2 regions of the Cryobacterium sp. TMT4-31 genome follow, and region 2 is predicted to be linked to the other one. Evidence: predicted binding sites of a transcription regulator. Region 2 holds the regulator's gene; the other holds the start of a gene.
What was found. The regulator HrcA, encoded in region 2, represses chaperone genes, less so after heat shock. The targets are predictions, from matches to a motif close to TTNGCACTCGNNNNNNNCGAGTGCNAA.

Region 1: groES (co-chaperone GroES) is a predicted target of HrcA. The motif match lies at 2,163-2,189, and genes of this name have one in related genera.

What each region holds. Positions count from the first base shown of each region.
Region 1 is NZ_SOGI01000053.1:51,927-55,335, forward strand. It holds gene E3T19_RS12145 (ABC transporter substrate-binding protein) at 1-556, opposite strand, end outside; gene rarD (EamA family transporter RarD) at 727-1,647, opposite strand; gene groES (co-chaperone GroES) at 1,792-2,088, opposite strand; gene E3T19_RS12160 (SAM-dependent methyltransferase) at 2,233-3,409, shown strand, end outside.
Region 2 is NZ_SOGI01000068.1:69,993-73,401, forward strand. It holds gene dnaJ (molecular chaperone DnaJ) at 1-1,072, opposite strand, end outside; gene hrcA (heat-inducible transcriptional repressor HrcA) at 1,132-2,151, opposite strand; gene E3T19_RS16945 (DUF4870 domain-containing protein) at 2,354-2,755, shown strand; gene E3T19_RS16950 (DUF4870 domain-containing protein) at 2,865-3,239, shown strand; gene hemW (radical SAM family heme chaperone HemW) at 3,259-3,409, opposite strand, start outside.

The DNA.
Region 1 (3,409 bases), on a different contig from region 2:
CCTGCAGGATGTCGGACGGAGCGGTGCGCCAGAAGAGCCCCTTGTCGTCGTAGTCCGTGAAGTCCGCCGAGGTGTTGGCCGGCGAGAACTGCACGACGCCGGCGCCGGTGATCTGGTCGATGACGGTCTTGGAGACACCCGAGGACGCCGCACCGACGATCGCCGAGACATCCTGCGAGAGCAGGTCGGTCACGGAGACGGTGGCGGTATCGGTCGTGGTGTCGCCCGAGTCGCGGAGGATGGCTTCGATGTCGATGCCCAGGCCGGCAGCTTTGATCTCCTCGACGGCGAGCTGAACACCGGCTTCTTCGGGCGGGCCGAGGAAGGCGAGCCCACCACTCTGGGGGAGGATCGTGCCGACCTTCAGGTCCAGGGCGCGGTCGCCGGCGGTGATCTCAGCGACAGTGCTTTCCGCCGCGGGTGCGTCCGAAGCGGCCGGCTCGGCTGCGTCGGTGCTGCATCCGGTGAGCAGAAGGGCGCTGACGCCGAAGATGGCGACGCCGGTGACGACGGCGCGGGCCGAGCGGGAGGCCGAGGCCTTCGCGAATACGCTCATGTTGCTCCTAGGGTAAGGGGAATCGAAGGTTAGAGCACGGCAAACGATCGTTGCCGTGCTGCAAAGGTATTCACCCGAACGACATCAAACAAGGCGGTCGTGTTACAGCCGTGTAACGCGACCAAATCGTTACGAACGGCCCCCTGATCAGGATGCTTGGCTCTGAGCCCCTAAATCGGGTCGATAACCGGCCGGCGCTGCGCCCGCCCCGCCCGCACCATATCGACGGTCAGCACGATCAGCGCGAGCCAGACCAACCCGAATCCGAGCCACCGTTCCGGCGGCATCGGCTCGTGCAGGATGACCACGCCGGCGATGAATTGCAGCACCGGTGCGAGGTACTGCACGAGTCCCATCGTGGTCAACGGCAGGCGCCGGGACGCGGCCGCGAAGAAGAGCAGCGGCACCGCGGTGAGCACACCGGTGCCGATCAGCGCGATGGTGTGCACCGTCGAGACGGTGCCGAAGGTGAGGCCGGAGATCAGCGAGACCACGACCAGTTGGATGATCGCGATCGGCGTGAGCCAGAGAGTTTCCAGGGTCAGCCCGGAGAGCGCGTCGATGTGACCGCCGACCCGCTTCTTGATCAGGCCGTAGAAGCCGAAGGAGAACGCCAGGATCAGGGAGATCCAGGGCACGGTGCCGTAGCCGACGCTGAGCACGATCACGGCGATGAAGCTGATCACCACGGCAGCCCACTGGGCCCTGCGCAGCTTCTCGTGCAGCACCAGGACGCCCAGCAGCACCGTGATGATCGGGTTGATGAAATAGCCCAGCGCCGTTTCGACGACGCGGCCGCTCAGGGTGCCGAGGATGAAGGTCTGCCAGTTGATGAAGATCAACACCCCGGCCAGCCCCATCGTCCACACGATGCGCGGCGAACGCAGTGCGGCCACGAGCGGCCGCCAGGCCCGGGTGGCCAGGATCAGGACCGCGCAGAACACCAGCGAGAACAGCACCCGCCAGGCCACGATCTCGAACGCTCCGGTCGGGGCCAGGAAAAGGAAATACAACGGCAGGAATCCCCACATGCCGTAGGCGCAGATCGCGAAGATGAGGCCCGTGCTCGCGGAACTGCGGACCGGGCGCATCCCGCTCCGGGCCGCATCCACCGGCTCGGTCGGCTCGGCGGCCCCGGTGGGATCTGTCGGATTCTCGTGCACGTTGCTACCCCTCTGGACGCGAAAAATCCCGGATGGCCGAGGCCATCCGGGATTCAACGATATGCGGTGTGACTAGCGAACGACGACCGCGAGAACGTCGCGAGCCGACAGAACGAGGAGGTCCTCGCCACCGAACTTGACTTCGGTTCCACCGTACTTGGAGTAGATCACCTTGTCGCCGACGGCGACGTCGAGCGGGATGCGGTTGCCGTTGTCGTCGATGCGGCCGGGGCCGACGGCGACAACTTCGCCTTCCTGGGGCTTCTCTTTGGCGGTGTCCGGGATCACAAGTCCGGAAGCGGTGGTCTGTTCTGCATCCACCTGCTTGATGACGATGCGATCTTCGAGCGGCTTGATGGAGACCGACACGGTTGACCTCTTTCTTAGCTAAGACGTAGTTAGCAGACTCACAGCGAGAGTGCTAAGTCGAGTTTAGGGCGCAACTGGCACTCACGCAACGTGAGTGCCAGAGTGCTCGGGGTGCGGCCCGGTTTGGCTTGATAGGTTTGCGGGATGGAACGCGCCGAGCTCGTTGAGCTGCTCTCACCCGAAGGCCTGCGCCTGCTGGACTCCCTGCCCGTCTACGAGGCCGGTGCCGACGTCGTGCGCACGGTCAGTGCCCTACGCAAGGCCGGGCACTCCCCCGCCCTGGTCAACGCGGTGCTCTACCAGTCCCGGCTGCGGGCGAAGGCGACGGGCAAGTTCGGCGACTTTGCCAGCCGGATGCTGTTCACCGAGGCCGGCCTGGAGCAGGCCACCCGGTTGCGGGTCGCCGCCCTGCACGCCGGCCGGTTCGTGGAGGCCGGCCTCACCCGGGTCGCCGACGTGGGCTGCGGCATCGGCGGCGACGCCATGGCGATGGCCGCGATGGAGCTGACGGTGACCGCGATCGACGTCGACGAGGTCACCGCCACGGTCGCCAGCTTCAACCTGGCCCCCTTTCCGACCTCCTCAGTGCGCTGCGCCGACGCGGCCGACATCGACCCCACCGAGTTCGACGCGCTCTGGTTCGACCCGGCCCGCCGCACGGCCGGGCACGGCAACACCAGCCGGCTCACCCGGTCAGAGGACTACTCCCCCAACCTCGATGACGTCTACGCCCTGAGCAAACGGATGCCCGTCGGCGTCAAGCTCGGTCCCGGCCACGACCGCGACCAGATCCCCGAGACCGCGGAGGCCCAGTGGGTGTCGGTGGACGGCAAGCTGGTGGAGATGGGGCTGTGGTTCGGTGCGCTCGCGCGGCCGGGCATCCGCCGGTCGGCGCTACTGCTCAGCAAGGACGGAGTCGCGGAGCTGACCGCGCCTGCCGACAGCGAGGATGTGGCTGTCGGCGAGCTCGGCGACTACGTGTACGAACCCGACGGCGCCATCATCCGCGCCCGGCTGATCGGTGACCTCGCCCGATCGATGGATGCGTCGATGCTCAGCGAGGGCTTGGCCTACCTGACCAGCCCGACGCTGACCCGCACCCCGTTCGCCACGGCGTTCCGGGTGCTCGAGGTGCTGCCCACCGACGAGAAGAAGCTGCGGCTGGCGCTGGCTGAACGGAAGATCGGCACCCTGGAGATCAAGAAGCGCGGCGTGGATGTGGATCCGGCGACCCTGCGCACCCGGTTGAAGCTCAAGGGCCCGGAATCGGCAACCCTGGTGGTGACCCGCGCGGCCGGGCACAAGGTGGCGCTGCTGGTGG
Region 2 (3,409 bases):
GGCCCTGCTGGAACTGGCTGAGGGCGGGCGCCGGAACCTTGTGCCTGGCGGCGAAGGCCTCGATCAGTTCCCGCTCCTTGTGGTCGAGCTTGGTGGGGGTGAGCACCTGCACGCCGACCCGCAGGTCACCGCGGCCGTTGCCGCGGAGCCTCGTGACGCCGCGGTCCTTGACCGTGAGGATCTCGCCGGCCTGTACGCCGGGGCGCAGTTCCACTTCGATGTCACCGTCGAGGGCCTTCACCGTGGCCGTCGCTCCGAGGATCGCGTCGGTCATCGGCACCTCGAGGGTGCAGAGCAGGTCGTCACCGTCGCGGCTGAAGACGTCGTGGTGGCGCACCTTCATCTCCAGGTACAGGTCACCGTTCGGGCCACCGGCCGGCCCGGCCTCGCCGCTGCCGGGCATCTGCAGGCGCAGGCCCGTGTCCACGCCGGCGGGGATGTCGACCGGCACGGTGCGGCGGGCACGCACGCGGCCCTGGCCCTGGCAGGTGACGCACGGGGTGGCGATGATGGTTCCGTAGCCGCGGCAGGAGCCGCAGGGGCTGGAGGTCATCACATTGCCGAGCAGCGAACGCACGGCGCGCTGGATGCTGCCGGTGCCGTGGCAGATGTCGCAGGTGACCGGGGAGGTACCCGGCTGGCAGCAGGTGCCCGAACAGGTGGCACAGACGATCGCCGTGTCCACCTCGATGTCGCGGTGGGTGCCGAAGATGACCTCGTCCAGGTCGAGTTCGACGCGGATGAGGGCATCCTGGCCGCGTTCACGCCGGGAACGGGGACCACGGCTGCCGCCGCCGCCACCGCCGAAGAAGGTCTCGAAGATGTCGCCGAAGTTGCCGGCGTCGAAGCCGCCGCCCTGGCCGTTGCCGGAGCCGCCGCGGTCGTAGTTCTGGCGCTGCTTGGGGTCGCTGAGGACGTCGTACGCGTGCGTGACGGTCTTGAACCGTTCTGACGCCTCGGCGCCGGGGTTCACGTCGGGGTGCAGCTGGCGGGCGAGCTTGCGGTACGCCTTCTTGATTTCGTCGGTGCTGGCGTCGCGGGCGACGCCGAGTGCTTCGTAGTGGTCAGCCAAAGCTGGCTCTCCTTGGGGTTCTGGGGTGGGGAAGTCGGGTCGAGATAGGTGTGGGGCGGCTAGTTCTCGCCGAGCAGTCGGGAGAGGTACCGGGCGACGGCGCGCACGGCCGCCATGTTGTTGGAGTAGTCCATCCGGGTCGGGCCGAGCACACCCAGGCGGGCGGCGTCGCCGCGGGAGGTATAGCCGCTGGTGAGCACGGAGGTCTCGCCGAGCCCGAACGGTGCGTTCTCCCGGCCGATGCTCACCGACACGCCGTGCTGGTCTGTGGCCATTTCGCCGAACAGGCGCAACAGCACCACCTGCTCCTCGATGGCCTCGAGAACCGGATAGATGCTCCCGGTGAAGTCTTCCTCGGTGCGCACGAGGTTCGCGGCTCCGGCCATGACCAGGCGGTCCTGCCGGTTCGCTCCGACCTGATCGCGCAGGGTGCCGGTGATGAGATCGACGAGCTCGGTCTGCTCCGGCGATCCCAGACCGGTCGGGCCGCTCAGGGCCGTGGCGGCGGCCGCCATGCCGAGGCCGCCGACGACGGCGTTCAGCCTGGAGCGCAGCTCAGCCAGGGCGGCTTCCTCGATCGGGCGCGGCAGTTCAACGACCCGTTGCTCCACCCTGCCGGAGTCGGTGATCAGCACCGAGAGCACCCGGGTGTCGCTGAGCGGCACGAGCTCGATGTGGCGCACCGTGGCCCGCGACAACGAGGGGTATTGCACCAGGGCCACCTGGTGGGTGAGCTGGGAGAGCAGGCGGACACTGCGGGCGAGCACTTCGTCGAGATCGGCGGACTGGCCGAGGAAGACCTCGATGGCCTGCCGTTGGACGCCCGTGAGTGGACGCAGGTCGGCCAGGTGATCCACGAACAGTCGGTAGCCCTTGTCGGTGGGGATGCGCCCCGACGACGTGTGCGGCGCGACGATGAGTTCTTCCTCTTCGAGCAGGGCCATGTCATTGCGGATCGTGGCGGCCGAGACGCCGAAAGCGTGCCGGTCGACGATCGACTTGGACCCGACCGGTTCGCGGGAGGCCACGTAGTCCTGCACGATGACCCGAAGGACTTCGAGGCTGCGGTCTGATACCACTGGACGCTCGCCTCCCTCTCCCGTTTGTGCCGCCGACGGCTGGCACTCTCTTCGTATGACTGCCAATCATAACGCGGGCGTCTGGGATACCCGTTGCTCACGGACGAATTCGCGCAGTACCGTGGTGGCACACGTATCTCCGTGGCGGTATCCACCGCTGTTCTCCATCGCTGAATCCACTTGCACGTCGAAGGGCATCGTCATGAGCTATCCCAATGGGCCTGGACAACCGACAGGGTCGGGCACCGCTGCTGCGCTGACTCCGGAGCAGGACAAGCTGTGGGCGTCCCTGGCGCACCTGGGCGGCATCCTCTCGTTCCTGCCGGCCCTGATCATCTGGCTGGTCTTCAAGGAGCGCGGGCGATTCACCGCCGGCGAGGCCAAGGAGGCGCTCAACTTCCAGATCACGCTGTTGATCGGCTATCTCGCCATCAGCGTGCTCAGCACCGTCCTGGCACTTCTCACCTTCGGCCTGCTGGCCGGGCTCGGCTCGCTCACCTGGGTGCTCTGGCTGATCGGCGCGATCTTCTCGGTACTCGGTTTTGTCAGCGCCCGAGACGGCCGCCCGTATCGCTACCCGTTCGCGCTGCGCCTGATCAACTAGCGCCCGATCAGCTAGTTTTCTCACTGCGGGCGCCCGAGACCGGCGCTATTCTGGTGACAGCTCGACCAGCACCATCCTCGCTCCCCCGAGCGCCCACGAAGGAGATTTAATGTCTGAGGCAACGCCTCCCCCCGCCAACCCGTACCAGGCACCCAGCCAGCTGAGCCCGGCCGACGAGAAGCTGTGGGCGACCCTGATCCACATCGGCGGAATCCTCTTCGGCTTCCTGCCCGCCCTGATCGGTTACATCGTGCTCAAGGACCGCGGTCCGTTCATCCGCGCACACGCCGCGACGGCCCTGAACTTCCAGATCACCCTGGCCATCGCCTACCTGGTCGGATCGATTCTCACCGTCATCCTCGTCGGCTTCCTGATCCTGGCCGCCGCCTGGATCCTCAGCATCGTCTTCAGCATCATGGCCGCGATCGCCGCGAACAAGGGCGAGTGGTACACCTACCCGCTGACGATCAAGTTCGTCAGCTGATCGTAAGAACCGGGCCTCACTAGTCGGAAAGCAGTCGGCGCACCACGGCGTCGGCGAGCAGCCGACCGGTGAGGGTCAGTTCGATGTTGCCGCCGATGGCCGCGCGAGCGTCGATGAGCTCGTCGGCGATCAGACCGGCGACCTCTCGGCGGCCGAGCGTCGACAACGTC